4 regions of the Spongiibacter sp. IMCC21906 genome follow, and region 4 is predicted to be linked to each of the others. Evidence: riboswitches for the same ligand, from Rfam matches in the RefSeq annotation. Region 4 holds a riboswitch; each other region holds the start of a gene.
What was found. A riboswitch is a leader RNA that binds a small molecule or an ion and turns the genes downstream of it on or off. The one in region 4 is predicted to bind cobalamin.
Positions count from the first base shown of each region.

Region 1: linked by a shared signal. The riboswitch ahead of IMCC21906_RS06685 (cobyrinate a,c-diamide synthase) and the one ahead of IMCC21906_RS06150 (TonB-dependent receptor domain-containing protein) in region 4 are both predicted to bind cobalamin.
Region 2: linked by a shared signal. The riboswitch ahead of IMCC21906_RS00310 (TonB-dependent receptor) and the one ahead of IMCC21906_RS06150 (TonB-dependent receptor domain-containing protein) in region 4 are both predicted to bind cobalamin.
Region 3: linked by a shared signal. The riboswitch ahead of IMCC21906_RS03230 (cobalt-precorrin-5B (C(1))-methyltransferase) and the one ahead of IMCC21906_RS06150 (TonB-dependent receptor domain-containing protein) in region 4 are both predicted to bind cobalamin.

Region 1 covers NZ_CP011477.1:1,458,973-1,466,474, forward strand. Annotated here, with positions in the region: gene IMCC21906_RS06680 (adenosylcobinamide amidohydrolase) at 1-195, opposite strand, end outside; gene IMCC21906_RS06685 (cobyrinate a,c-diamide synthase) at 211-1,488, opposite strand; cobalamin riboswitch at 1,729-1,891, opposite strand; gene IMCC21906_RS06690 (Mpo1-like protein) at 1,927-2,247, opposite strand; gene IMCC21906_RS06695 (YdiY family protein) at 2,424-3,146, opposite strand; gene IMCC21906_RS06700 (mechanosensitive ion channel family protein) at 3,207-4,025, opposite strand; gene IMCC21906_RS06705 (hypothetical protein) at 4,452-4,928, shown strand; gene IMCC21906_RS06710 (DUF4404 family protein) at 5,202-5,468, shown strand; gene IMCC21906_RS06715 (septal ring lytic transglycosylase RlpA family protein) at 5,622-6,026, shown strand; gene IMCC21906_RS06720 (hypothetical protein) at 6,193-6,669, shown strand; gene IMCC21906_RS06725 (PQQ-dependent sugar dehydrogenase) at 6,988-7,502, shown strand, end outside.
Region 2 covers NZ_CP011477.1:63,343-70,844, forward strand. Annotated here, with positions in the region: gene IMCC21906_RS00290 (MFS transporter) at 1-837, opposite strand, end outside; gene IMCC21906_RS00295 (hypothetical protein) at 911-1,231, opposite strand; gene IMCC21906_RS00300 (VOC family protein) at 1,295-1,645, opposite strand; gene IMCC21906_RS00305 (PaaI family thioesterase) at 1,839-2,258, shown strand; gene IMCC21906_RS00310 (TonB-dependent receptor) at 3,355-5,403, opposite strand; cobalamin riboswitch at 5,526-5,707, opposite strand; gene IMCC21906_RS00320 (DUF2149 domain-containing protein) at 5,806-6,111, opposite strand; gene IMCC21906_RS00325 (MotA/TolQ/ExbB proton channel family protein) at 6,104-6,559, opposite strand; gene IMCC21906_RS00330 (cobaltochelatase subunit CobN) at 6,581-7,502, opposite strand, start outside.
Region 3 covers NZ_CP011477.1:706,360-713,861, forward strand. Annotated here, with positions in the region: gene IMCC21906_RS03210 (primosomal protein N') at 1-604, opposite strand, end outside; gene rpmE (50S ribosomal protein L31) at 733-951, shown strand; gene IMCC21906_RS03220 (thermonuclease family protein) at 999-1,790, shown strand; gene IMCC21906_RS03225 (malic enzyme-like NAD(P)-binding protein) at 1,970-3,217, shown strand; cobalamin riboswitch at 3,332-3,557, shown strand; gene IMCC21906_RS03230 (cobalt-precorrin-5B (C(1))-methyltransferase) at 3,775-4,890, shown strand; gene IMCC21906_RS03235 (ABC transporter ATP-binding protein) at 4,912-5,844, shown strand; gene IMCC21906_RS03240 (ABC transporter permease) at 5,841-6,617, shown strand; gene IMCC21906_RS03245 (precorrin-8X methylmutase) at 6,668-7,303, shown strand; gene IMCC21906_RS03250 (precorrin-2 C(20)-methyltransferase) at 7,305-7,502, shown strand, end outside.
Region 4 covers NZ_CP011477.1:1,342,740-1,350,241, forward strand. Annotated here, with positions in the region: gene IMCC21906_RS06140 (cobalamin-binding protein) at 1-153, opposite strand, end outside; gene cobO (cob(I)yrinic acid a,c-diamide adenosyltransferase) at 153-758, opposite strand; gene IMCC21906_RS06150 (TonB-dependent receptor domain-containing protein) at 830-2,701, opposite strand; cobalamin riboswitch at 2,792-2,966, opposite strand; gene IMCC21906_RS06155 (2-dehydropantoate 2-reductase) at 3,022-3,972, opposite strand; gene IMCC21906_RS06160 (YajQ family cyclic di-GMP-binding protein) at 4,136-4,618, shown strand; gene IMCC21906_RS06165 (MFS transporter) at 4,695-6,215, shown strand; gene IMCC21906_RS06170 (MSMEG_0569 family flavin-dependent oxidoreductase) at 6,241-7,491, opposite strand.

The DNA.
Region 1 (7,502 bases), 120 kb from region 4:
ACTGTCAGCGTATTGTTGCAGTGTTTGCTCGGGTGGTTGCTGGCTATCTGCGCCGCTTACCTTAAGATTTAATAGTCGGTTTGCCTCGCATACGCCACCATTTAATGCGGCGGAGCTGAGGCACCGGCGAGTGCCCTGCCAATGCAGAGCGAAGTGCTGATCCGCCGGTGTCCAGTGCCAGTCTTGGTCATTCATTGATATTCATCGGCATCAGTTGTTATTGCAGCCATTAAACCAAGCACAAATGGTGTCCGGGTCGGATGAGAAATACCAGTGAACAAAGGATGCCACGGTGTTGCGGTAACGGAAAATGCCTTCACCCACCCGGCCATCGGCAAACTCGCTGCGTTCTTCCTGCTGGTCATTTTCCAGCTTGGCGTAATGGAAGGTGTGGCCCCGTAACGACGTGCCGGGAAGATGCTGATAACCCAGTGCGGCTAAGCGCGGTTGAACGACGGCTTGTTCATTGAACACCCCGAGCATCTCAAATTCTTGTTCGTCGTGTTGCAGAGATTGTTGCAGGTAGAGCATGCCACCACATTCGGCAACACAGATTTTGCCATCGTGAATGTGAGCGGCGACTGATTCACGCATACTTGTGTTATCGCTCAAGATTTTTGCATGTAACTCGGGGTAGCCGCCGGGTAGATACAGCGCGTCGCAGTCTGGAATTTGGCTATCATTTAAAATTGAAAAGAAGCTAACTTCCGCGCCCTGCCGTTGCAGAAAATCGATGTTGGCGTGGTATAAAAAATTTAAGGCTGGGTCTCTGGCAATGGCAATGCGCTTACCTTTTAGACGTTGTTCGAGGTCTGGTTTTACTGACTCCAGTAACAGGTCTAATGTTTTCCACGGCAGTTTTTCCAGTGCCGGTGCGAGCTTTTCTGCCATCGCTGCAGCGGCGGGGCCGCCCGTGTCTTTGCCGCCATCAATACCTAGGTGACGTTCGTGTACTGCCAGTGCCGGATCGCGATGAATGGCGGTGATCCAGCGAGTAGGGGGACGAATGCTTTCTTCAAGCATACTCGCATGGCGAGGGCTGCCCACTTTATTGGCCAGCACTGCGACAACATCTACGTCTTCGTCGTATAGGCTTAGGCCGTAAATAAGCGCACCAAAGGTTTGTGCTTGGGCAGAGGCGTCGGCGACCATTAATACCGGCAGTGCAAAGTCTTTGGCCAATTTGGCTACCGAGTGTTCACCGTCGAATAAGCCCATTACGCCTTCAATGAGGATATGGTCGACTTCTCTCGCTCCTCGGGCTAGCTCGCGTTGAATTTCTTCCCGGCTTTGCATCCAGTAGTCCAGCTGTCGCACTTGTAGACCTGTGGCATGCTCCAAAAAAGCAGGGTCTAAGTAATCGGGCCCCATCTTAAATATACGAACCGTTTTGCCCGAGTCTAATAAGGCCTTTGCCAAGCCGGCAGTTACCAAGGTTTTACCGTGGCCGCTGCCGGGTGCCGCGACGATTAATGCACTGCCGGTCATGAGCTGTCCTCGTTGTTAATAAAAATGTGCTGACAGCTATGCTGCCTGCATTAAAAATGTGTGTTTGCTTGCGGTGACGTTACATTGACGCATACATATTGTGTTGCGACGTTGATAGTGAGCAGGTTGGAGGCGCAGGAACAAACGCAGCCAAAATCTGCTGAAAAGCTCACAAAAAAGCGAAAAGGAAGGGCGGGATAGATTGCGGTATGCACTCTGCCCGGCCTGTTGCCCACCGCAACGCCATCGGCTGTAGCAGGCAGGTATTCGGACTTGTGAAGCGGTGTGTTAAACACTGGTTCACTTACCGTTGCGGGGGCAGTACCGGCCTTGCTGAGTGCGCACCGGTTTCCCGTTTAATTTGCCACCGTGGGTGGACAAAACCTGTTACGGCCCGGACTGTAAACGAAATCTTAAGGCTTTGGCAAGAAGGACGATTTATAGTGGTAGCCGACCGGTGAGTAAATCTTTTGCCATTACCCAGTCGCCTATAAAGCTGTAAAGCGGATGACTAAAGGTGGCAGGGCGGTTTTTTTCAAAAAAGAAATGTCCTACCCAGGCAAAGCCGTAGCCAATAAGCGGTAGTAGCATTAGCAGTAACCAAGCGCCGCTGAATATGGCTGTTAAGAGTACGACTATTACCAAACAACTGCCGATAAGATGCAGTCGTCGACAAACAAGGTTTTGATGTTCAGCTAAATAATAGGGATAAAACTCGGCAAAGCTGTTAAAGGTCATTTGATTATTATCGTTATTCATACTGCCTCCATTAACGAGCAGATATAACACATGACGACTATATATACCCGGGGCTGGCTAGCTTGCAAGATGTTGGCTTGTGGTTTTACAGGCTAATTGAGTGACGTGACTGAATTAGTGCTTATGAACAGCAAAGGCGCCCTTAAGCGCCTTTGCTACATCACTGTGCTCAAAGCTTAGAAACTATAAACCAGGGTAACGGCTGTTTGACGATCCAGATGTACTGTTTCTTGGGGAACGGTTTCGTTGTATTCCAATATATAACTGATACTGAGACCAAAGCCGCCAACGATTTTTGTTTTTAGTGAGGTGGTTGATTTACTTACGGTGTTTTGGTCACCGCTTTCTACCGTGAGTAGCTGACTCAGGCTAGCGGTTTCAGACAAGGAATATACGAGTTCGGTGGATAAGCGCAGAATAGCTTCGCTAATTTGCCCGTCGCCTTCGTCACTCGGTGCTTCAAATTCGCTCACTCGTACACCGGGACCGACTTCTGCGTCCCATGTGAATTGGGTGGTTTTGAAAATTCTGCGGCCATAACCGGCTGACACGGTGGCCTGATAGCGATAACCACTAAACAGGTCTTTGTCTACGCCGCCGTAAAGAAAGGTGTAGTTAAACTGGCTGAAGTCATAGGCAAGACGGTTAGATAAAAAATAGGCTTCGGCGGAGCGGGTGCCATCGCTTTCGTTGTTTTGACCGTTTGCTGTTATGTCGTAGGTCCAACTACCGCGTTGGCGTTTGGCGTTGATTCTACCTAGCACGCTTTTTTCATCGGTGTTGCCCTCGGTCTGGTTGTAGCCAAACTGTACGTCACCTTTCCATAGTTTTGGCGGCTCCTGGGCCAGTGCATTCGCGGATGCAAACACTGCGATTGCCGCTGCCATATGCTTCTTCATGTTTTCCCCTTTAAGTCTTGGGTGAATGTAATGCGTATAAATTGGATTTGCGGCAGATGCTTAGCCGTCGGATTTGTGAAAATGTACGTCCATTTGCGGGAAGGGGATTTCTATACCTTCGGCATCAAAGCTGTTTTTGATGTCTTCCACAAGCTGCCAGCGCGTGGGCCAGTAGTCACCGGTGGCAACCCAGGGGCGACAAATTAAGTCAATGGAGGACTGGGCCATTTCATTCACTTTAATGGTGGGGGCTGGGTCTTTCATGATGCGTGTGTCGGCATCGACCAAGCGTTGGAGTATGTCTTTTGCTTTTTGCATATCGGCGCTGTAAGAAATGCTGACGACGAGATCGATACGGCGGCGGGGCATGACGCTGTAATTGGTAATTGCGCCAGACATCATTTTTGCATTGGGGATCATAATGCGTTTGTAATCGCCGGTGAGTAAGGTGGTAGAGAATAAGCTAATGCTTTCTACGGTACCGGAACAACCGCCGCCCTCTATCCAGTCGCCAACTCGGCAGGGACGAAATGCGATAAGCAGTACCCCAGCGGCAAAATTGGATAACGACCCCTGCAGTGCTAAACCAATGGCTAAACCGGCTGCGCCTAACGCGGCAATAACGGAAGCGGTTTGCACTCCTACATGAGCTAGTGCCGGAATAATCGTTACTGCCAGCAGCAAGGTAAAGGTGAGCTTGCTCATGAAGTTAGTGAGGGTTGGGTCAAAGCCGCGATTATTCAGGGTCTTGCGAAGCAAGCCGGAGAAAACCTTGGCGAGCCAATAGCCGATAAGGACGATGGCCAGTGCACCCGCAATTCGTATTCCTATCGCGCTGGCCTCAGGGCCGTATTGCTCAATAAATCCCTGCAAGTCCATTTAGTACTTCCTCGTTAATTTGATGAGGCTGCAATTATAAACAGCCCCCGTGGGGGCTTTACAGTAATCAGCTGATAAAACTGAAATAACTGGGCGATTGATTTCAATCAGGGCAAATCTGCAGGCGCTAATATGCATTTTTTGCGGTGTGTGACAGCGTTAGGTAACGCAGCTCACATTTCTAATAAGCCCTGAAACTGGTGTTGAACCGTTAATTGAGAGTTGGGTCAGTAACTCAGGCGCAAGCCGATTAGAAACGCTGATTTTCAGAGAGTATTTTAATAAAAACTTTACAAATGATAATCATTATCATTAAATGCATGTTGAGGATCATCTCCGGTCGAGTGAAATAGCACATTGGCTCATCGCCTGTATTTGTTATTTCGTTCATTTTTGTCACCGTGAATACCGTGAAAGGAACGCAAAATGTCATTTCAATTTCTATGTGCGGCCCATCGTCAGCAACTAAGCAGCAACGCCTCAGCGGCAGAACTTCGCTGGGAGGAATGGATGGAAACGGGGCGCCGTGCTTTTGCTGACCGGGACTGGCGACATGCGGTACGTTTTTTGGGGTGTAGCTTTGAATTAAGTGAGTTGTTATTGGCTTGTGACTCGCAACCTAATTTGGATGCCTTGGATAGATTTATGGTGTCGGGGCATTTTTTAGCCGAGTGCTTTGCCAATACCGGCAATAGAGACTTACAGCAGCATTGCTTGCTGGCGGTCCACCACCGCTTGTTAAAAGTGTTGCGCACCCCTGAAGGACGCAGCCTGCCATTGAAGCGTAATATTGAGTTTTCGCTGCAAATGCTGTCTCGCTATTACGAGGCAGAGGGAAATCGCGACGCCTTTGATCATTGCCAGCGAGAAAGCCAGCGCTTGTTAAACCGTTGCTATCATTAGGGCCTGTTAACGCTAATTTGATTGTCACTGCTGGGGGCAAAAATGGCCCCAGCCCCGTTTTCTACAAAGAAAGGGGTTGTGGCTAAAAATGCGCCACTCTTCGTTGCTCGTCTCTCATTGGGAACCACCAAACCACGCTCCTCGCGTCTCGATTGGCACATTTTCAGTCACAACAGTGGTAATCCAATTAGTGTTAACAGACCCTGGTAAGGCTATTGGCCATTTACCAATCAGTGCTAAGCTGTAGATTAAGTCACTGAGGGAGAGCAGGTAATGGACCCTAAGCAATTACATGAGCAGCTGCAGCGTTTGCAGACAGAAGTCGATACCTTGTCGGCCAATGATGAGAATCGCGCCAAGCTTCACGCTTTGATTGACGATATCGATAGAGAGCTGGGTACCAGCCCTCAGTTTGTGTTGGAAGACACCAGCTTGCAGGATCGAGTCGATGAGCTGGTTTCCAGCTTTGAAGCGGAACATCCCACCACCGCGGGCATCTTAAAAGACATTATGGTTAAACTTGCCAGCATTGGTGTGTGACATAAACGTTTGCGTTTTCCCCTCCGGGTCAGGTCGATAAGCATTTGGTCTGGCGCCGGGATAGCTCGCTACAAGCGGGCTAAGCTTGTGGGGCGTGGAACTTATGGGATAATTGGCTGCCTGTGTAGGCACCTCAGTTAGCCGATTACCTCTATGATCACCTCAATAACTGCCCATAAGCGTTACTTTTCCTTTGTGTTTTTGTCGTTTAGCCTCATGTTGGCTGGCTGTGCCAGCACGGATTCGCTCAATGGTTCGTCCTCGGTGTTTGAGGTCGGTAAGGCCTCGTTCTATCACCAAAAATATCACGGCCGAACCACCGCCAGTGGTGAGCGGTTTGATCAATCTGCGATGACCGCTTCTCACCGCACCTTAGCGTTTGGTACCCGGGTTCGGGTTACCCATCAGCAAACCGGCCGCAGCGTGATTGTGACCATTAATGACCGTGGTCCTTTTATACGAGGCCGAGTAATAGACCTGTCCACCGCTGCATTTCAGAAAATTGCCGAGCTGCGTAGCGGGGTGGTGCCGGTGCGTTTAGAGATTGTCGGGGAGTGAGTGGCTGCTCGATAGCGTATTTGCTAAATAAGACGCCTTGCGTGGGGATAGTGCAGGATGGTTCTGTTGCTATGCGGCCGTTATCTTAAAGGGTGATCTAGCCTCATTTTATTGCTAGAGTTGCGCCGCGTTGCGATTTGATGTCAGCAGAGGCCAGAAATACACGATGCAATTACCGGGATTTTTAGTGACCAAAATGCGCAGTTATGCGGATCAGGTCTGTCGCGGTGTCCCCGCTAAAATTATTGGTACAGATTACCTTACCCGCTGGTATGTGATTCCTCGCAACCGCCTTTTCAATGTGTATTTGCATCATGTGGTGGGCAATGATCCCGATGAGAATCTGCATGATCATCCCTGGCTTTTTAATATCTCGGTGGTGTTGCGAGGTGAGATATTTGAAGAGATGACGGCGCGTTCTCGCATACTGCGTTCCGGCAGTTTCACTTCTCGGCTGGGGCGTTCGCCGCATCGTTTGTTGCTGCGTAGCGATGACAGTCTGACGCTTTTCATTACCGGCCCCAAGGTACGGCGTTGGGGCTTTTATACTGACAAAGGTTGGGTTGACAGCAAGGATTATCTACACCCCGAAGGCGATGGTCGTGGGGTGAGAGAGGATTTTAAAACCTCGACAAATTCCTGAAGTTTTTGTTTTGACATCGCATTACTGACTTTTTATTGTCGCTGCCCGTTTTGCTATAGCCTCTTTGTTCTAGCCTCTTGGTATATCCCATTTGCTATAGCCTTAGCGGCATAGCTTCACTGCAATCCCGCTATACCAATATCCCCGTTATAAACGTATATATTGCGCTGCCATAAACCGGCCTTAATCTTACCGCCAAGCTTGCTATGCACCGCTATTTTGGGCAGCGTAGTGGGGGCAAGTCAGGTCGATTTTGATCAGTGATATCACTGCCGTATTCCAAGTCTTTTTGGTGATAGAGCGGGAATGGAGTATACGATGAAGCGGATTTTATGGTTTATGACGGCGCTGTTGTTAGCGAGCAATTGCAGTTATGCAGCGCAGCCGGCGTTATTACAAGTTGCCTCAGGTCTGGAGCATCCCTGGGGTATGGCTTTTTTGGATGATGGTCGTATCGTGGTCTCTGAGCGGCCGGGACGTTTGCGGATTATTGATAATGGCCGCGTCGGCGCACCGCTAAAAGGCCTGCCTGATATTGCGGCAGGCGGGCAGGGCGGCTTGTTGGATGTGGCGGTAAACGATGATTGGCTCTATTTTAGTTATTCGGAACCGGGCAACACGGCTAAAGAGAATTCCACCGCTGTCGCCCGAGCTAAATTAGAGGGCGATACCTTAACTGAGGTGGACGTCATTTTTCGCCAATCGCCCAAATTTCCTTCCCGTGGTCACTTTGGCTCCCGCTTAGCCTTCGCCCCTGATGGCAGCCTGTTTATCACCTTGGGTGATCGCCAGCGGGCCAGTGACGATGCCCAAACCTTAAACAACCATCATGG
Region 2 (7,502 bases), 1.3 Mb from region 4:
AAATAAACGCCGCCCCACGCCCCGCGCCTCAGGTAATCGAGACATCAGCGTTCCCGCTACCACCGCCCCCAATGCCGGCATGGCCCGTAACAAACCCAATGCTTGAGGACCAACCGCCAAAACATCTACCGCAAACACCGGCAACAATGCCACCACGCTGCCCAGCAGTACAATCAACATATCCAGGGTGATGGCAGGCAAAACATAGGGATTGGCAAACACAAAGCGAACCCCTTGCAGCAGCGCCCGACCATCTCGCTGAGACGTCTGAACCACTCGGATATCTGGCAACTGGGAGAGCAATAGCAAAGACAAACCCGCCAATATCACCAACACCCAGTAGGTGGCAAAATCCAGTTGTGCAATCAGTACCCCGGCAACGAAGGGGCCAGCTGTCATCGCCCCATTCCAAACGGTACTCGTTACTGCCACCGCTTTCGACAAGTCGTCTCTACTGACAATATTAGGGAGCACCGACTGCAAAGCGGGCCCAAAAAATGCCCGCGCACAGCCGTTAATAAATAACAGGGCAAAGACGACTTCCCGATTAAGCTGCCCCGACGACAGCGATAACGCCAGCCCCAAAAACACCAATAGCTGCAAACTGCCACAGGCCAGCAACACCCACTTTCGAGGAAAACGGTCAACGACCCAGCCGGTAATAATAAACAGCAACACAATAGGCAGAATCTGCATCAAGCCGACTAAGGCCAAGTCAAAAGCATCACCGGTGGCTTGATAAAGATGCCAGCCAATCGCCACCGACAGCACCGAGGCCGCAAGACTAAACAGCACCCGCGCTAACAGAAAACAAATAAAGGCTTTATTTCGCAGCATTAAGCAGCATCCAAATTTAGCGAGGGGATAAAGGTATCAATCGGTACCACCAACAATTTCTGTGCTGCTCATGTTAATGACCCTTGCGCTCGTAGGTCGGTGCATCATAAGCACTGTAATCAATGGCTTCGTCTTTCCATAAACCTGACAACTCAGCTTTGCGCTCCTCAATGGTTTTGCCAAATACCGCGTAATGAATCGCAGCCATTTTTTGGCCCAGCTCCTGATGGCTCGCCAAGCCCAAAAACACCCCTGCCTGCATAAAGCCCTCTAAACGATGACGCTCCACCGGCGCAGCTTTATGGCCATCGCGAGAAGCCTTAAACATCCTGCGCAGACGCTGCTCCACTTCAGCGATATAGGTTTCTTTATTTATCATGTCTTCTTTATTCATAAGGTCCAGCATCCCTGTGGGTGACAAAAACAAACCGTAGCAATCAAACTCATCAACAGCGCGCTATGCGTGTTGCAAAATATTAACAAGCCGACCAAAGGGGTCGCGAACGTAAAATCGACGCACACCCCAAGGCTCGCTAACCGGCCCGTATTCAATCGCCACATTGGCCGCATGAAAACGAGCCAGGGCCATATCAAGGTCATCCACCTCAATGGAAAGATCCGGCACCGCCGTTCCCGAGCCGCCCTCAGAGCCAAAACTCAATTGCACCGTCATTGTTTGATCTGAGCCGTAAGTTTGAAGCCAGCCGTGATCCATCAGCAACTTCAAGCCTAAAATATCGCCATAAAAAGCCCCGGCCCTGCCCAGCTCGGCCGTCGCGGTATTGGACGTAATGCGCTTAACTTTCATTTTTAACCTCGGCTCTGTTGCAGCGTAGCGGCTCCGCAGTCTCCACCCTTGCCAGCACAAACAGGCCAGTACAAAACTGCCCCAAGCAATTTGATTGATCCATGTTAGCCATTTACCTTGCTGGAAAGCTATAATCAGACAAGGATTTTTATCAAGCTGCAGACAGCCTCGGCATTCAGAGAAAATAACACCTATGGCCACCTCAAACCGCCCAGACGATAACAACTTTGCCTCATGCTACGACACCTTAGGCGTTCAGCGTCTTGAACGACTACACGAAGAAAACCAAGTCAAAATGGTCTTTACCGGCACCCCGCAATTCCTGAACCCTTCCGGCAGTATTATGGGTGGATTTCTTAGCGCCATGCTCGACGCCGCCTTAGGCGAAGTGGTGGTTAACAGCCTGAGCGAAGCCGAATCGCTGTTTACCTTGGATATCAAAGTGAGCTTTATTGCCCCCGCCCGGGCAGGCAAGATCTTCGCCGAAAGCCAATTAATCAAACGCGGCAAGCGGGTCGCCTTTAGCGAGGCCCAGCTCCTCGATGAAGATGGCAAACTGGTAGCCACCGGCAGCGGCACCTTTAATATTTATCAAATGACAACCGCAGAATAACGCCTACACACCCGGCAGCTTACAACATTGCTATTGTTGCTATTACAAAATACCGAGACCTTCTGGATACCGGCTCAAAGCCTGCCCCGGCCTTCGAGCCGGGGGCCTGCATGACAATAGCATGGTGTGTTCTCCTGTCACCCCAGACGCGCAGCGAGCCCCTCCGCCTGCTCTATTCCCCTTTATTAAACGTTCGTCATCCCGGACGCGATAGCGAGCCGGGATCCAGCTACGGTACAAGCCGCTACATCGAAGTGGATTCTTACACAGAGGTCTTATGGATACCGGCTCGGGGGCCGGTATGACGATAGCGTGGTGTGTTGCCCTGTCATCCCGGACGCGCAGCGAGCCGGGATCCAGCTACGGCACAAGCCACTACATCGGAGTGAATTTTACACCGAGGCTTTCTGGATACCGGCTCGAGGGCCGGTATGACGATAACGTGGTTGTTGTCCCGTCATCCCGGACGCGCAGCGAACCGGGATCCAGCTACGGCACAAGCCGCCACATCGAAGTGAATTCTTACACCGAGGCATTCTGGATACCGGCTCGGGGCCGGTATGACTCAGTCTTTTTGGCTAGACCACCAATACATTACACTCGTGAGATTCAAGCTAAAACGTACCCAGGCCTACGAGCCCGAGACTAGCATGACTAAACTACCTGAAACCTCGTCATCCCGGACGCGATAGCGAGCCGGGATCCAGCTACGGCACAAGCCACTACATCGAAGTGAATTCTTACGCCGAGGTCTTCTGGATACCGGCTCGGAGGCCGGTATGACGATAGCGTGGTGTGGTGTATTGTCATCCCGGACGCGATAGCGAGCCGGGATCCAGCTACGATACAAGCCACTACATCGAAGTGAATTCTTACGCCGAGGTCTTCTGGATACCGGCTCAAAGCCTGCCCCGGCCTTCGAGCCGGGGGCTGGTATGACGATGGTGTGGTGTGGAGTGTTGTCCCGGACACGTAGCGAGCCCCCTCCGCCTGCTCTATTCCCCTTTATTAAACGCTCGTCATCCCGGACGCGCAGCGAGCCGGGATCCAGCGCACAAAGGTAGGTATTAACAATGCCCCTGCTTAGAACGCAATATTAAAAGTTATAACGCATACCTACCCGTAACGTTCTGGGTTCTGTTGCGCGACTCATGGTGCAGTCCACCGCGGCACAATCCACATCATCTGAGCTGCTGCCCGCATCCAGCCCTTCGACATAAGCCGGGTAGTAATAGCTGATATCTTTACCATCGTTATCCAGCAGATTAATCATTTCGGCGTACAGGGTGATTTTCTGCCAATGATAGGCACCGCGAATATTGACGGTGGTTAAGGGTTTGGAGCGATGGCCATTGTCTGCGGTGAGTGCATAGGCACCTAAATAACGAAGTCTGGCACTGACTTCCCACGCGGCACGGGTCACTGAAATACCAAGCTGGGCGGCTTCTTCAATGGCGTTCTCGACGTATTTCCCCTCGGCGCTATTATTATAACGAGCATCGCTATGGGCATACACCGCGTCGATACCCACACCGTCAAAGGGCTGCCAGAATAACGTTAACTCATAACCATCCCGCTCAGATCCCCCCTTGGGTTCCACTGAATTGGAATCACCAACAAAAATTAGCTCACTGTCCTGATCTAACCACCAATAACTGGCGGTAAGCTGTACATCACCAATATTGGCTCGGCCACCAAACTCATGCCCCGTTCCTTCAGACAAACCGGGTACCCTATCAGCCTTGTTTACCACTCCTCTAGCATCGTTAGAATGAAAGCCTTTTCCCCAGTTTCCATACCATTCCAGCCATTCATTAGCGGCGTAGGCCAAACCCAATTTTGGTGAAATCTGGGAGTCACGCTCTTCACCATCAAAGGCACCGCTATTATTTGCCGTCGCATCAAAATAGTAATAATCACCACGAAGACCGATCAATACCCGCAACTGCTCATTGGCATGCCACGCTAAATCTACATAGCTGCCGATGGCGCTTTCCTTAATATCGTTACTGCTGATTTCCGCTACAAACTGTCCCTTGTTATGCTGGTTTAAGCCAACCGGTGAAATATCGTCGTAACGAAAATCACCACCCACCGTCAACTTAATATGATGACCGTCTACAATCATTTTATTGGCGTAGCCACCCAACGTCTGGCGCTTATCAAACTGCTGAATCTGAAAATCGTAGGTGGGATTGGACTCCATCTTCCAATCATAATACTGAGCGTAAAATCCGGCCTGCCAATCATCACCATGCAGCTTTGAACCCAAAATCCAGCGGCTTGTTTGTCCTTTCGCACTATCGTCCAGCGCGCAATATTCATCCTCACAAACCGCCGAGCCAATGGCCCGCTCGGGAATTTGCTCGGTGGGTTGCCATTTAGCATCGTAAACAGACAGCGTGAATTCAGCCTGCCCAAAGCGGGTATCAATAAGGTATTTACTCCACAGTGAAACATGCTCCAAGACCTCTTCCTGCTCCCAAGGCCCATCGTAGGTTTTAGACTCGCCAATCACACTCAGCTCGCCAGCGCCCACCGAAAGGCTGTGCCCTGCAGCAAGCCGTGCCCAACCGTATTCACCTAGTTCCGCCGAGATAAAGCTGTGCTCTAACCGATCAATGGTTTCAATCGATGATGAACCCGCCAAAGAGAAATCTCCCAAGGCAGCGTAGTAAGGTCCCTTACGGTAATTCACCTGCTTGACGGTTTCCGGGATCAGGCCATTAACATCAAGATATCCTTGACCGTGACCATGGGAGCGCAGATTCCACGGCACAGCATCCACACTCACGGTGTAATCGGTACCATGGTCCAGGTTAAATCCCCGCAGAAAATATTGATTGGCTTTGCCACTTCCTGAATGCTGTACGGCAACCATACCGGGCATGGCTTCCAGCAATTCGGCTACTTTTAACATGGGTCTAACCAATAAATCTGCGCCGCCCACCGAGCCTTCGCTGGCCGAGCCAGCAATACCCACCAGATCGGTGGCGCGACCAAACACCGTCATTTCTTCTAGCGATTTATCGCTGCGATGACTTTCAGCATGTGCCATAGAGATGCCGATCGTGGCCAGCAAGACGGCGATATTGATTCTTATCCCAAGGCGGCAATAGCGCGATTGAGCAGTATTGTTTTCCATCGTTTTATCCCAGTGTCGCCGGAGCCAAGGAAGCTGGCGCGGCAAGGTTGCAAAAAGAAGGCACAGCACAATGACGCCACTGGGAAAGTGACGAGATCGTTGCAAGAAGCCCTCCGCTTCATCCAAGAAAATACTGCTCAGGCCGGTTTCGGGCTTAGGGACCACAATCCCTTCACCGTTGCGGGGGCAGCGTCGGTATTACTTGCAGCAGCCATCAAGCCACAGCGCACCGAACTTCCCGTTTACCCTGATCCAGCCACGTTTGGCAGCGTGGCGATCAGGCACCTGATCAGCGTTGAAACAATGCAGATACGGTTTGCGTATCCGCGATAATATTAAGGTGATTTTTCAGACAATCTTGCTGAAAAAAACACTAAAAAATGTGGCTTAACGACGTGGTGATTACTCCCCTATTAACACCAACTTTCCGGTTTTAGGGTCGCGATACACTTTGCCCAGCGCTTCATAGCCCGAGCCATCGTCAACATGACGTTGCAGTGATTCTGGTGCCTCACTCAACTCTTTACCCAAGGAAACATTCTGCGGTGTTTTTTCGGTTGAGAAATGCTTTTGCAAATCGGGGCTAAAGGAAACCAGCGCGGCAATAAGCCCACAGGCAAACACCAGAATAATATCGACCAGATTGGCCATAGGGCCGAGGGGGTCTTCATCGGTATCTAAAAAGGCACTGCGCCGCCACTTATCCATTGCTATGACCTTTATACTGCAGCTCTGACAAAGCTTGGTCATACCAGCGACGCCGCAAGCGCCCCAGTACAAAACCAATCATCCCCGCCAACAAGCCAATCACCGTGGTATCAAAAGCCACCGTCATTGCCGTGGTTAACACCCGCAACTCACCTTCACCCAGTGCCGCCAAACCGGGGCCGAGGGGAATCAAGGTGCCCATCAGCCCCAGCATGGGGGCCAGCCGGGTGATAAAATCTGCGCGTTCAATACGACGCTTACCGGCCTGAAGCAAGGCATGTTCACCGCCACGGCGGCTCAGGCGCGCAATCCCGCCCCAGCGTTCGCCCAGACTGATGCCCACTTCGTACAAGGCCAAGGCAACAAAAAACAGCAGCGCCCACACCACCGGTTGCAACAGCAGCGACGTGATTTGATGCATAAGCCCCAGCGAAATGCCTGAAAACATCGTAACAACCCCCAATCAAATTTAGTTGTGGCTACGGCCACGCACAGCACCCATCGCAATTAACAACAAGCCTGCCGCCAAGATCCACAGCCAATACCACTGAGTGTCATCAGAAGCCGTCTCTGACGAAGCATGTGTAGAAGATTCTGAGGGCGGCGGCGATGTGTTAGCATCGACTTGCACCTCCTGAATATGGCTTGGAACCGGTTTGTCGGCGATGCTTTGCTGACGACGACTCTCTGCCAGCAGCTTTTCCAAGGCGGCGGCCTTCTCTGCCGATAACTGAGTTTTTACTAAGTTATACATGGGATGATTGGCATGAGTATGACCACTGCCGGGATTACCGTGCTCGATAATATTATCGGCAAACGCCTCCGCCAGTTGTTTAACCGTCGCCTCATCAGCCTGCCAAAACCCCTTGTCGACAGCTACCAACATCACCGCCAGAATATTGCTTTGCACATAGCGGTTATGGCCATCGCTTAAAAAGTCATCCAGGCCCAGATCAAGCTTGTCGTCAACGTAGACCGCTTTCACTTCTTGCCATACCCAGTCATTAATAATCTCCGGGCTGGTCACCTGCCAGCCCCAAAGATACTCAATAAATTCACTGCCCATGGTACGGGCGCCTGAATAGCCTTCATTCATCAGCGGCTTAATCCACTGCGGGTTAAAAAACCGCCCCCGCAATTCTGACAATATCGCGGTATGCAGCGCATCAATGCGCAAGTCATTGCCGTCGGCATGATTGATCACTGCACTGGCCGGCGCCTTGCCCCGCACGGTTTCTACAGCAAGATTAAAGCCCCCTAAATAATCAAAGGCATCGTTGTTATCGACCAAGCCATAGAGATTACTGGCTCGCCCCAAATAGGTTTGGGAAATACCCGCCAGCTGCTGGCGAAACAGCGCTGGAGCGGCCTGACCATCAAGACCAACCCCG
Region 3 (7,502 bases), 640 kb from region 4:
TGATTAGGGCGTTGAGGACGCTGTTGCTAAAACCCATGTCTTTAATTTGGCGCCGACTGAGCTGACCGTTTTGCTGAATGGCCTTGAGTAGCGCACGTTGCTGGTGAGCCTGCTTGGGTAACGGAGCCAGTTCGTCTGTATTGCCATGTGCCTGCCAGGCGGTGGTGGCGATTTTGGGTGGTGTGGCTTTGCGCAGGGCGACTGGCAGTATCTGTTGCAGGCACTCACCTATGGGGTGGTGATAGTAGCTCGCTGCCCAGCGCGCCAGTGCGAGCAGATCCTTGCTGATGGCGGGTTCGCCTTGATCCAGTCGCTCTAATACGCTTTTGAGTTGCTTGGTCGGAACATCGCTGCTGGCCAGTGAATCGAGTACGGTGGCAACAAGGCGGCGGTTGCCAAAGGGCACGAGTACCCGTTCGCCGGGTCTGGGCGCAGTCAGTTCCGCTGGCCACAGGTAGTCAAAGTGGCGGCGCAGAGGGCTGGGAATGGCAATGGAAACCAGTGTATTCATGCCGGTGGCGATAAAATTCAGGGTAAAATTAAAGCCAGCAGTGTATAAGAAAAGTGTGGCGACGTCTGATGGCTTGATAAACCGAGACGGCAAGGGGCCAAACTCTTGCTTCTGGCTAATATTCTGTTAATATTCGCCGCCTAATTTTTAACCACGTCATTACCCGGCGCGGTGCCCGGCAAAGAGAGATCGGGTTAGCGGCGCACTATGAGGAACGACCCATGAGAGCGGATATCCATCCAAAATACGAAGCAATGAACGTCACTTGTAGCTGCGGCAACAAGTTTGAAACACGTTCTACACTGGCTGAAGACCTGCACGTTGATGTGTGCTCGGCTTGCCACCCTTTTTACACTGGCAAGCAGAAAATGCTGGATACCGGTGGTCGCGTGGATCGCTTCCGCAAACGTTTCGGTAGCCGCGGCAGCGTTAAATCCTGATTGTGACTTTTTTAGAGTGGCGAGGTTTTGCCGCTCTGAAACGCAGAATGCCCGGCCTTTATCCGCCGGGCATTTTTGTTTTTATCGTTTGCTTCCTAATGACCGCTTGGGCTCAGGCCGAATGTTTGCCGGGTACTGCTAGTCTTAAGTCTGCTCAAGTGTCTGTGGTGACAGATGGTGATAGCCTGCGCTTACGGGATGGTCGACGAGTGCGTCTGCTCTCGGTGAACGCCCCGGAGCTGGGCAAAGATGGCAAGGCCGATGAGGCCCATGCTGTCATGGCTAAGCAAACATTGGCGGCTATGCTAAGCCCAGGTCAGCGGGTGTATCTGCAAGAGCAGGGTCTGGATCGCTATGGTCGCAGCTTGGCCACTGTGTTTTTACGCCGGGAGGGTGGTCATCTTGGCGAAGCACTGCTGAAGGCCGGAGCGGCTTGGCATATTGCTGTGCCACCCAGTCCGCAGCCATATCGACAGTGTTTGCGTGCCGCAGAGTCTGAGGCGAAGTCGAAGGGTCTTGGCGTGTGGTCGCAAGCAAGCTTGTCGACGACAGCGCTGACAGCGGCGGATCAAGGCTTTCGCCTTGTACGGGGACAGCTCCAGTCCATCGGCAATAGCCGTTCGGCATTGTGGTTGAGGCTGGACGGTGATTTAGTGTTGCGGTTGGCAAAATCAGAGCTAAGATATTTTTCGGTGCCGTTAGACAGTTATATAGGGCACCAGATTGAAGTCCGGGGATGGCTGCGCAAAAGAACGCCGCCGCGGACGGGGATGGCAGGTTTTAAAATGGACTTACGCCACCCCGATATGCTGGTCTGCAATGATTGCAGAGCGCATTAATACAGGCCCAGAGAAGGCCGCAGTGCGAAGCGCAAAAAAGCCGACATATGACATACTGACATGTAATGTGGTGGGCTTTGCACAGGGGAGCTACCCGGGCGGGTAGTTTATTGGTCCCCGTTCATTTATTTAAGCCGCCTTCCCCTTAGGGGAAGTGGCGCAATAACTGGGAATTGAGCATGTCCAAAGATGTAAAACAAGCGGCTCTGGATTATCACGCATTGCCTACACCGGGCAAAATTGCAATCTCCATTACCAAACCCGCTGAAACTCAGCGCGATTTATCACTGGCTTACAGCCCCGGTGTTGCGGAACCTGTGCGGGAAATTGCCAGAGATCCGGTCAATGTTTACAAGTACACCAGCAAAGGCAATCTGGTGGCGGTCATCTCTAATGGCACGGCCATTCTTGGTTTGGGTGATCTGGGCCCGCTGGCCAGTAAGCCGGTGATGGAAGGGAAGGCTCTGCTTTTTAAGCGTTTTGCCGACATCGATTCGATTGATATCGAAGTTGATGCTGAAGACAGCGATGCATTTGTCGATACGGTGAAACGTATTGCCGGCACCTTTGGTGGTATTAATCTGGAAGATATCAAAGCCCCTGAATGCTTTGAAATTGAACGGGTTTTAATTGAGCAGTGCAATATCCCCGTGTTTCATGACGATCAGCACGGCACGGCCATTGTTACCGCTGCAGGCATGATCAATGCGCTTGAGATTCAAGGCAAAAACATTGAGACCGCAAAAATTGTTTGCTTAGGTGCTGGCTCTGCGGCTATCGCCTGTATGCGCCTGTTAGTTTCTTTGGGTGCAAGCTACGACAATATTTATATGATCGATCGTCGCGGGGTGATTTACCCTGGCCGCGAAGGTCTTAATAAATACAAAAAAGAATTTCAAAACGATACGGGTGCGCGCACTTTGAGCGATGCTATTAACGGCGCCGATGTCTTTGTTGGCTTGTCTGGCGCCAATCTTCTCAGCGAAGAGATGCTGCGTACAATGGCGCCCAAGCCTATTGTTTTTGCCTGCTCCAACCCTGATCCCGAGATCGAACCCGAGCTGGCACTGTCGATACGGGATGACTTGATTGTCGCTACCGGTCGTTCGGACTACCCTAACCAGGTGAACAATGTATTGGGCTTTCCGTTTATTTTTCGGGGTGCGCTAGATGTTCGCGCCACCGCGATTAATGAAGAAATGAAAGTGGCTGCGGTGCACGCTATTCGTGAGCTGGCAAAAGAAGCGGTTCCTCAAGTGGTGATCGATGCCTGCGGAGTAGAGAGCCTGAGCTTTGGTCCAGACTACATCATTCCCAAGCCGGTGGACCGCCGTTTGCTGGGTGTGGTCTCGGCAGCTGTCGCCCAGGCGGCAGTTGATAGCGGCGTGGCCATGCTGCCGTACCCTTCCCACTACCCACTAAGTTAAGCGCATTGCTTGATAACCTGGCTCAATATTCCTATTGGGTCAGGTTAATGTGTCTTCTCCCTCGATTCTAAATCGCCTCTATTTGTCGTTTGACCTGCTATTGTCGCCCTGTTAATGTTGCGGCCTCTTTCAGGTGTCCTGCTTGTGGTTCTTCGCAGTGGGATTAAACGGGAAGTTGGTGAGCGGCTGTTATGCAGCGCAAATCCAACGCTGCCCCCGCAACGGTAAGTGAGTGCAGGGTGATCTCATGCCACTGTATCTTCGGATATGGGAAGGTGATCACCTCGGGTTTTTTGCCCACTCATAAGCCCGGAGACCGGCCTGATATTAAGCCGAGCGTTGCGGTGGGCGACGACAGGCCGGTTGGATTCTTCACTGGTGCTTGTTCCGCTTCGTCCGCCGCCTGTTATCCCTGTTTACCGCACGCCTGTATTTAGTTTCGCCAAAGCGCGAGCTAACAGGGAGTTGTACATCGTGTGTAAACAGTATTCTCTTAACTTGGTTTATCCCACGTTTCACTTTTCGCCGCTGTCTTTTTGTTAGGGTTGCTGGCGAATATGTCTGCCCCCAGCTTGCGCCCAGAAACAACAGAAAATAATGGCACACTACGAACGGGTTTAACCACTGGCGCCTGCGCAACGGCGGCGTCGTTGGCGGCTGCACGCTTGCTGCTTCAAGGCCAGCATACCGAGGCCGCGCGAATTCGCCTGCCCAGAGGTGAGTTTAGAGAGTTACTTATCGCTGACTTGCAGTTAACGGCTAATGCCGCACTGGCTGCGGTAATTAAAGATGCCGGTGACGATCCCGATGCGACGCATGGCGCCCGGCTGTGGGTAAAACTCCAGCTAAAAGCGGAACCCGGCGTGGCGTTCTTGGCTGGCCAAGGGGTGGGAACGGTCACCCGTAAAGGATTGGTATTGCCGGTAGGCGAGCCCGCGATAAACCCGGTGCCTCGACAGATGATAGTGGCGCATTTGCAGCAACAGGCGATGGACGCCGATTACCAAGGCGGATTTTTGGTGACGGTGGGTATCGACAACGGCGAGCGTATTGCGCTGCGAACCATGAATGGTCGCCTGGGCATCGTCGGTGGTTTGTCGGTGTTGGGGACCACGGGCATTGTTCGTCCTTTTTCCTGTTCGGCCTATATCGCCTCAATCCACCAGTCCATCGATGTTGCTAACGCAAATAAGCTGCAAAGAATTGCGGCTTGTACGGGCGGCACGAGCGAGGCTTACGCTCAGCAAAGATTTAATTTATGTGATGCCGCTATTGTGGAAATGGGCGACCTGTTTGGTGCCGTGCTCAAGTATCTGCGCCGTCACCCTGTACCCGCGCTTATCCTGGCGGCGGGCTTTGGCAAACTCACTAAATTCGCCGCCGGACATCTGGATACCCACAGCCGCCGGTGCGCGATTGATTTTCCGTGGCTGGCGGAGCAGGCCATGTTGCTGAACGGTGACGAGGTTCTCCGAGAACAAATTCTGCAATCCAATACCAGTTTGCAAGCCCTGAATTATTGCCAGCAACAGGGTGTGCCGTTGGCAGAGCATATCGCCTTGAAGGCTGTCCAGGTGGCGCGTCGCTATCTTCCCCAGTCTATTGCCTTAGAGGTGTGTGCTGTCGATCGGCAAGGCAAATTGCTTGCCTATGTCGGTGAGGCATGTCAGTGACCAATCATGTTTGGAGAAATAATGCATAGCGCGGCGATTGAAATCCAGCAGCTTTATAAGCGCTACGGTGATGGCGAGCCGGTGATCTCGGGTATTGATCTACGTATTCCCCAGGGGGCGTTTTTTGGTTTGTTGGGCCGAAACGGCGCAGGCAAAAGTACCTTGATCGGCTTGATAAGTGGCCTGCTCAATATGCAGCAGGGCAAAATTTTTGTGCAGGGCTTTGATAATCAGCGTCAGGCTATGCGAGCCAGACGCTGTGTTGGTGTGGTGCCCCAAGAGGTCAATTTTAATAGCTTTGAGCCGGTCCGGGAAATTATTGAAAGCCAGGCAATGTATTACGGATTGTCGCTGAAAAAATCACGCCAACGCAGCGCTGAATTGCTCGACAAGGTTGGACTCAGTCATCGCGCTGACAAAAAAGCATGGGGTTTATCCGGGGGCATGAAGCGTCGATTGATGCTCGCCAGGGCGCTGGTGCATCAACCCCAAGTGTTAATTCTGGACGAGCCCAGCGCGGGCTTAGATGTGGAAGCCAAGCAACAAACCTGGGCATTACTTAAAGATTTGAATCGTGACGGCACCACCATTTTGCTAACCACGCATTACCTGGAAGAAGCAGAATCGCTGTGTCGGGATATCGCCATTATTGACGAGGGAAAAATCATCGCCAGAGATGCGCCGCAACAATTGTTATCAGGCCTGCAATCTCGAAAGTTAACGCTCAATTTACACCGCGAAATTGCCGGGCCTCCGGTGTTGAACTATGGCCAGTTGTTGGCATGGCGAGCAATGGAGCTGGAAGTAGATTGGCCTTTGAAACTACCGCTAGCGCCGCTGTTTGAAAAGCTATCCGAGCAGGGGGTGGAGGTAGCCAGTGTGCAAGATGGTGGTAAGCGTTTGGAGTCTCGGTTTTTAGAGTTGTTGGCCGCAGATCAGCAGGTGGCGAAATGAGTATGGCAAGTGTGTATTGGTATGCATATCAAGGTCTTTTAATAAAACAGCTTAGGCGCTTTCTGCGGAGCTGGGTGCAAAGCCTGCTGCCGTCGCTGGTGACGGCGGGATTGTTCTTGCTGATATTCGGGCATTTGATGGGCAAGGACTTGCCCGCCAGAGACGGCGTCGCCTATGTCGAATTTTTAATGCCGGGGTTGATCATGTTTGCAGTGATTAGTAATGCCTACAGTAATTGCACCTTGGCTTTTTATGGCGCGCGCTTGCAGCGACATATCGAAGAAATGCTCATTGCTCCCATGCCAGCTTGGATCATTGTGGCAGGCTTTGTCAGTGCGGGGGTAATACGCGGTTTACTTGCCGGCAGTTTAGTGGCGCTAATGGCAATGCCCTTTACCTCTTTACAGCTACATCATGCAGGGTTTGCTGTCGGGGTGGCAGTCATGAGTGCGCTGTTATTTTCATTGGCCGGGGTGATCAACGGCGTCTACGCCCGCAGTTTTGATGATACCTCGTTGATTAGTACCTTCATCCTCACACCCTTAATTTATTTGGGCGGCGTTTTTTATCCGGTGGAATCCTTAGCTGCTCCCTGGGCAGATATTTCTATGATCAATCCCATGCTCTACGTTGTGGATGGTTTTCGTTATGGCTTATTAGGGATTCCGGGTCATGGCGGCACGATCACCTTTGTCGTGCTGACATTATTAACGCTGCTAATGGCAGGACTCGCTTGGTTTTTAATAGATCGTGGTGTGCGAATTAAATCGTAGTGGCCCGAAGTTTTTGCTTGGGGTTTTAAGGAATTTATGGAGAAGGAATATTGAAAGAGCGACATGATTATATTCGTAATGGGCAAGAAATCTATAAGGCCTCATTCGCCACCATTCGCAAAGAGGCTGAGCTAAGCCGCTTTCCGCCGGATATGGAAAGCTGTGCGGTACGGATAATTCACGCATCAGGCATGATTGATATTGCAGAGGATATCGATTTTTCTGACAGTGCTGGCAGCTTGGCCAGAATGGCGCTGGCCGCAGGAACCCCGATATTTTGTGATAGCGAAATGCTGGCCCACGGTATTACCCGAGCGAGATTGCCAGCAGAGAATCCAGTGCTCTGCACCTTGCGGGACCCTCGGGTACCTGCGATGGCAGCGGCGATAAATAACACCCGCAGTGCCGCTGCATTGGGTTTGTGGCATGAGCAGTTAGAAGGCGCCATCGTGGCGATAGGCAATGCCCCTACGGCACTTTTTCATTTGTTAAATCTGATTGCCAAGGGCGGTCCAAAACCCGCTGTGGTGCTGGGTTTTCCAGTGGGTTTTATCGGTGCGGCAGAAAGTAAGTTGGCGCTGTCACAAACAGAAAATTTACCTTTTATTACTGTTCACGGTCGCCGTGGCGGCAGTGCAATGGCGGCTGCGGCTATTAACGCCTTGGCAACAGAGCGAGAAATTTAATATGGAAATTAAACAGCGTGGACATCTCTACGGTATTGGCGTTGGTCCCGGAGATCCTGAGCTGCTTACCTTAAAAGCTGTCAGGTTAATTGGTGAGTCTCCGGTGGTGGCCTACTTTTGCAAACGTGGCAGCTTGGGACGAGCAAGAAACAACTGTGCTGCACACCTATCAATTCAGCATAAAGAACTGCCGTTAGTG
Region 4 (7,502 bases):
GTAGAGCAGTTCGGTGGCGCCGGGTGACAGGGCGATAATGCGTTGGGCGGGTTGTGCTAAGCAAAGCTGGCGCTGTTTGTCATCTTCTACGCAGACCTCGGCCCGGCTTATGCAGGCAATAAAGATGAGCGCTAAGCTCAGACAAGTTCGCATTACCATTCCACGCCTTTGCGGGCTTTGATGCCGCTGCGGAATGCGTGCTTTTTGTCGTCGATCATCGACACGGTGTCGGCCAATTCTTTGAGGGGGACGGGTGCGCCGCGACCGGTGATAATCACACTTTGTTCACGGGGACGATTGCGCAGTGCTTCGTATACTTCTTCGGCATCGATATAGCCGTATTTTAAAATATAGGTCAGTTCGTCCAGCAGAACGAGATGGATGGATTCATCTTGTAGTAAGACTTTGGTTTGCTGCCAGGCTTGCTGAGCCGCTTCGCGGTCTTGTTCTTTGTTTTGGGTTTCCCAGGTAAAGCCAGAACCCATGACGATAAAAGGAACTTCTGGGCAGCGCTGCTGAATAAAATTGCGTTCGCCGCAGTCCCAAGTGCCTTTGATAAATTGCACAATCGCGGCTTTATAGCCGTGACCGATGGCGCGAATAATAGTGCCAAAGCCGGAGCTGGATTTACCTTTGCCGGGGCCGCTTAATACGATTAACACACCGCGTTCTTCAGTGGCCTTGGCGACTTTTTCGTCGATCATGGCTTTTTTAATCTGCATTCGCTTTTGGTGCTTTTCTTCGTCATTAAGCGTCATGGAGGCTCCTGATTGCTGAGTCAAACTGCGCCGTTTTACAGCGCAGAGTGTTTGAGCGGTGAATGATACCTTTATTTTGGTGTGTAAGTGATGGTGAACATCGCCTCGCGGCCAATTGACAGGTAGTCACCAAAGCTAAAACTGCGTGCACTGACGTATTCTTTGTCGAAGATGTTTTTCAGCGCCAATTGCAGTTTTATTTCTTCGTTTACACGGTAAAACACGGTGCCGTCGACTAAGCCGTAACCGCTGAGTTCGTCGGTGTTGGCGGTGTCTTCATAGCGGCTGCTGACTAAACGCAGGCTGCCGCTTACGCCCCAGTGCTGCCATTCGCGGCTGACGTCAAGGTTGGCTTGCTTGTCGGCACGGCGACGTAGATCTAAGCCGGTTTTGGCGTCGGTGGCGTCGAGCAAGCTGGCGTTAGCGTCGATGCGCCAGTCCATAATTTCTGTCGCGACACTTATTTCCCAGCCTTTTATTTCTGCACCTTCGATTTGATCGGGGCCAAAGGTGGCGGGATTGTATTGAATGAGCTTGTCTACGTCGTTTTCAAAACGAGCCACGCTCCAGTTACCCCAGCTGTGGTTGCCGCGCAATTCTAACTCGGTGTTCTCAGAGGTTTCTGGTTCGAGTGTAGGCACGCCGTAAAAGGGGTAGTACAAATCGTTGAAGGTCGGTGCGTTAAAGCCTTCGCCGTAGGAGGCGACGACTTTCAGTGACTCGGTAATATCAAATCCGATCGAGGCGTTGCCGGTATCGTTAGTACCAAACTGTTCGTTGTCGTCATTGCGGCCGCCGATGGTTAGATCAACCGGACCGAAATCTGCCTGCCACTGCGCAAAGTAGGCTTTGTTGCCACGGCTTTGCTCGCCATAACTGAGGTTGCTTTCAACCTGGTCGAGGAAGCGTTCAAAGCCGACGGTAACGACGTGATGTTCGCCAATCGACCAATCATTTTGGATACTGTAAACACGCCGGGTGGTGTCAAAGGTATCGCCACTAACACCCACGGCGGCCGGATCGACATAGTGATAGTCGATGGTGGATTCGTCTTTGGATTCGCCAACAGAAAGGGTGAGTAACCAGTTTTCGAGGGGCTGAAACTCACCGCGAATATTGGCAATGCTGACTTCGCCATCGGTGTAGGGTGAACAGGTATACGTCACGCCGCCGGCGCGGCAGTTATTGTCGTAGTCGCTTTCGGTTTGGCTATTTTGATAGAAGGCAAATAGCTCTGCCTTGTCATTAATTTTGTGACTGAAGCTCGCGTTGACGGCGGTTTGTTCAAAGGCGTCGTCGTCGCCGGCGACTCCAGCTTTGCTAGCGGTGTTATCTACGCCGTCGGTTTCTTCGCGCAGCACGCTAATATTGACTTGGGTTTGCTCGTTGCCCCCGCTGATGGCCGCCAATGCCTTTGTTGTGCCTTGGGTGCCAGCAGTGAGTTGCAGCATAGGCTGCAGGCCGTCGGTGTCGTGGTATTTGCGGGTGATGATATTGATAACACCGCCGATGGCCTCTGAGCCGTAAAGGCTGGAGCGCGAGCCGCGCACAATTTCAACGCGCTCGATCAATTCCGGCGGCAGATTGGTGAGTGCCGGTGCGCCATTGGTGGCCGAGCCGATACGCACGCCATCGATCATCACTAGAGTGTGGTTGCTTTGGTTGCCTCGCAAAAAGAGGCTGGTGCTGGCACCGCGGCCACCGTTGCGCACAAAGCTGACGCCAACGGCGCGGGACAGTAATTCTTGCAGGTCATTGGGTTGAATGCGTTCGATATCAGCGCGCTCGAAGACCGTAACCGGGGCCAGAATATCTGCCACCGATTGCTCGGTGCGGGTCGCGGTAACGACGGTGGTTTCTATATGGGACTCATTAGCTGTAATAAGCGGTGACGTGGCAAAAGTAAAAATACCGCCAACAGCAGCAAGAAGGGTTTTGTTCATGGTGTAAACCTCAAAGCTATAAAAGGAAGCAATGAGGGAGGGGTAGGGGTTATATACAAGTATACGACCGCTGATGGAGCCCTCCGCTTCATCGGGTGAATCAGTAGAGGCCGGTTCCGGGCTTGCACAAAATGTAAATGTGCTTACCGTTGCGGGGGCAGCGTTGGCATTGCGTTCACTTAAAAAGCGGTCGCGCACCAGACTTCCCGTTTAACTCTTTGTCACTAAATACGCGACGCAGGGCACCTGTTACTTGGCGCGCACTCTAAGGCTGCGCTGGGTTTTTGTCAAACTGGGCGGCTGCGGCAAGCTGGTGGCGTTTAGTGCTGATTAGCGGCTGAAAGGCGTTTAATCTCGTCTAGTAATTGCCGATTCATCGGCACTGGAATGCGATGTTGCTCGGCGAGCTGGCAAAGATAGCCGCTGATAAACGCAATTTCGGTAGGGCGTCCCGCTTCAATATCTTGCAGCATGGAGGAACGGTTAAGGGCGGTGTTGGCGGCAACGTGACGGACGGTGGCTAACAAATCGGGGTATTCGGGGCTGGCGTCAAACTGGGCTATCTCCGCGACAACGGCTTCCAGTTCGGCCAAGGCCACCGGGTTGTCTAAGAGCTCGCCGTTGCGGCAGCGGTATTTGACGGTGAGGGGGTTAATCGCACAATTGACTGCCAGTTTTTGCCATAGCACGTCGTCGATATTGTCGCTTACGGTCATGCCTAAAGGGCCAAGGCTTAGAGACCTTGCAATGTTAGCCAATTCATCGTGATCGAGTGGCGTTTGCTGGGTTTCTGCCAGCAAGGTTTTGGATTGCCCGAGCTGGGTGTTTCCTCGTCCGGCATGCACCAGTGAAAACAGCGACTGCCGATAAGCCCCCTCTGTTGTGGAGGCTTGTAGTAGCGTTGCCTGGGGGTAGCGCTGGCTGAGCATTTCGGCAATGCCCAGACCATTTTGCAGTAACACAATCACGGCTTTTTCTGCCAGCTGGTGTTCAATCGCAGTTATGGCCGCCAGTGTTTGTTGTGCCTTGGTGGTGATTAATATGTGCTCAATAGGTTTTGTTATTAAGCTAGGACTAGTCACCGGGACGGGGAGCTGCAGGGCAAGGGCACCCAGCTTGGCCATAATGCCACCCGCCTGGCGGTAGGCCTGCAGGCGGCTGTCACTGCGGAGGATAAGGGTGGCGGGAACAGCATTTTGATAGGCATAGCAGGCCCAAAGGCTGCCGATGGCCCCTGCGCCTAAAATATGCCAATGGATTTTTTCCTGCATGTAGTTCGTCTTGATAAGCGATGAATGACGGCACTGTAGGCCAGTAAGGTGCTGCTTGCCAATATTGACAAGGGAATCTTTGTGTCTGTTGTCAGGTCTATCTCGAAACATCTGGCCGGGCAGTGCTAAACTGGCCCCGACAATCTTGACGAGTTATTTAGCCATGCCCTCTTTTGATATTGTTTCTGAAGTCGATTTGCACACGTTTACCAATGCCCTTGATCAGGCCAGCCGAATTATTGACACCCGCTTTGATTTTAAAGGTGTGGATGCCAGTTTTGAGCGAGACGGCCTTAACGCGACAATTTTTGCTGAAGCTGAATTTCAAATCACGCAAATGGAAGACATGCTGCGCAGCAGCCTGATAAAAAACAACATCGACCCTAAAGCGATGACCGTGGGTGACCCGGAAACGGCTGGTAAGCAGGTGAAAGCAGGGGTGACCATCAAGAACGGTTTGGAATCTGATTTGTGTCGCAAAATTGTCAAAATTATTAAAGACAGCAAGCTGAAAGTGCAGAGCCAGATTCAAGGCGAGCAGGTGCGAGTGACGGGCAAAAAACGGGATGATTTGCAGCAGGTCATGGCATTGCTAAAAGAGCAGTCCTTGGATCAGCCGCTGCAATTCACAAACTTTAGAGATTGACTATCGCCAGCGGGAACAACTCAATGCCCCTTGCGATAACCCCGACCAACGTTTGTCGCTTAACGGTGATGAAACCGTGAGCCATCACCGCGATGGTGTCAAGGAAACGGTCGAACTGGTCTGGTGGCGGCAGAAGCCCGTTTGGATCATGGTGCTTCTTGGTTTTTCTGCGGGTGTGCCATTGCTGCTGATTTTTTCCAGCTTATCACTCTGGTTGCGAGAAGCCGGTGTCAGCAAGGCGGATGTGACCTATTTCAGCTGGGCGGCGCTGGGATTTTCCTTCAAATTTGTCTGGGCCCCTTTAGTCGATAAACTGCCCTTGCCTTTACTTAGCGCGTTGATGGGCCGACGGCGAAGCTGGTTGCTACTGGCTCAGTTAGGTGTGATTGCCGCTATTTGTTTGATGGCCCTTACCGACCCGCGTCAGCACTTGCAAATGATGGCCATTGCGGCGGTATTGCTGGGCTTTTCTGCCGCGACCCAGGACGTGGTGATTGATGCCTTTCGGATTGAGTCAGCCGATGCTCGCTTGCAGGCGCTGCTGTCGTCTACCTATATTGCGGGGTATCGGATCGGCATGATTGCCGCCGGGGCGGGAGCGTTGTATTTAGCTCAGTTTTTTGGCAGCACCAGTGATGTTTATCACTACGATGCCTGGCGCAATACCTATCTGTGTATGGCGGCGGTAATGGGCGTGGGGGTACTGACAACCCTGCTGATTGCGGAGCCGGAGTCTGGGCGCAGTCCTTACCACTATCCCACCGCTGACTACCTGCGCTTTTTCTTTGGTTTTGCCTTCTCGCTATGTGCGTTTGTCACGGTGTTGTTTTTGCTGCCGTCGTCGCCGCAATGGTTTGCAGGGTCAATGCAGTATTTGCTTGGTTTTGTTTACGGGGCTGTGTGTTTTGTCTTGGCCGCAGGGGCGGCGTTGTTAGTTTTTCGCTTGCTGGCGGGGCTGGGTTTTGTGAATGTCCGCTTAGTTTCTGAGAGCTATACCCAACCGATTAATGATTTTATTAAACGCTACGGCAGCTTGGCCATATGGGTGTTGTTGTTGATCGGTTTCTATCGGGTGTCCGATATTATTTTGGGCGTTATCGCCAATGTGTTTTATCAGGACATGGGCTATAGCAAAGACCAGATCGCCAGCGTCACCAAAATTTTTGGCGTGATAATGACCATTGTCGGCAGTTTTTTTGGTGGTTTTTTAACGCTAAAACTGGGTGTGATGCGGGTGCTGATGCTGGGTGCCGTTCTGGTCTCGCTGACCAATTTGATGTTTATGTGGTTAGCGGGGGTGGAGGCCGATATTGTTGCCCTGACAGTGGTGATTGCTGCCGATAACTTAAGTGGCGGCTTGGCCGTGGCAGCCTTTGTGGCTTGGTTGTCCAGTCTGACCAACATCTCTTTTACCGCCACCCAATACGCCGTGTTCAGCTCCATTATGACCTTGTTTCCAAAGCTGCTGGGGGGATATTCCGGCACGGTGGTGGAGACTGTGGGGTATGGTAATTTCTTTCTGATTGCTAGCCTGCTGGGCATGCCGGTAGTAATCCTGATTGCCTTTCTGTCGAGGAAATTGCGTTTGGCAGACTAACGATACACAGCTAGGACTGCGGCGATTACGCAGATTTGCGCCGCAGGTGTCGGTTAGTTATTACCCCTGCCAGAAAAGCGGCGTCCCGACCGACATGGAAGAAGCGGCCCGAGCCCCAGGTGTTCATCCAGTTCAGACCGAGAAAGTAGAGACCCTCAATAGGGCTGACACCTCGCTGCTGTAAAGGGGCGCCTTTCTCATCTAGAGCATCCATCCTCAGGCAGTTGTAATCACTTTTGAAGCCAGTGGCCCAGACCACGGCGCTGATGTTTGAATTATTCATATTGAGTTGTTCCATCATGGGCGGTTGATAATCGCTGTGAATGTTGTCGTCAGGGGGGGCGGCAATACCGTTTTCTTGGATATAACTTTCAATGCCGTTGGTAATGCGCTTGGCCACGCTGTCGGCGTAGTCCAGGTTATCTAATAAGTCCCTGTCAAATCTCAAGGTGCCAGCTTCGGATGAACGGATGCGGCCATACAGTTTCATCCCTTGCTGAGCAAAAATTCGCAGGTTGATATCTCTGCCGCCATCGCGACCGGTCACGTAGTGATTGGTGGCATGGGGGGCATTTTTCCCTTCAGGGTGCTCGTCGATGGTAGTCTCGTAGTAGCTCATTTCTTCAAGCCAGTTGACTACGTCTTTGCCTCGATAGCGACGGTTAACTCTGGGCGCATTGCCGACGCAGAGATGAACCTGGCGGCCAGCCAGATGGAGGTCTTCGGCGATCTGGCAGCCGGACTGACCTGTTCCCACGACCATTACTTCGCCGTCGGGCAGCTGTTGGGGGTTGCGATAATCTCGGGAATGGATATGTGCCACCTTGTCCGGCATGCCTTTGGCGGCGGGCAAAATGTTAGGATGGTGATAGCCGCCGGTAGCAACCACCAAATGCTCGGCCGAGTAGTGTTGGCCACCGCACGCTACTTTGAAGCGTCCATTTTCCTTGGTCGCGCTGGTCACCGGACTATTGAAGCGCACCGGTGCTTGGCTGAAACGGTAATAACTTTCGACATAGTCGATAATTTGATCTTTGACCATAAAACCGTCGGGATCGTTACCGGCGTAGTGCATGCCCGGCAATTGGCATTGCCAATTCGGTGTGACTAGGCAGAAGCTGTCCCAGCGCTCGTTGCGCCAGTTGCTGGCCACCCGGTCGTTGCGTTCCAGTAGGATATGGTCGATGCCTTGTTGGCTCAGGCAGTAGCTCATTGATAGGCCGGCCTGGCCAGCGCCGATGATAATGCAGCTGTAATGTTCGGTTAGGGTGTTCATGATTAATCCTG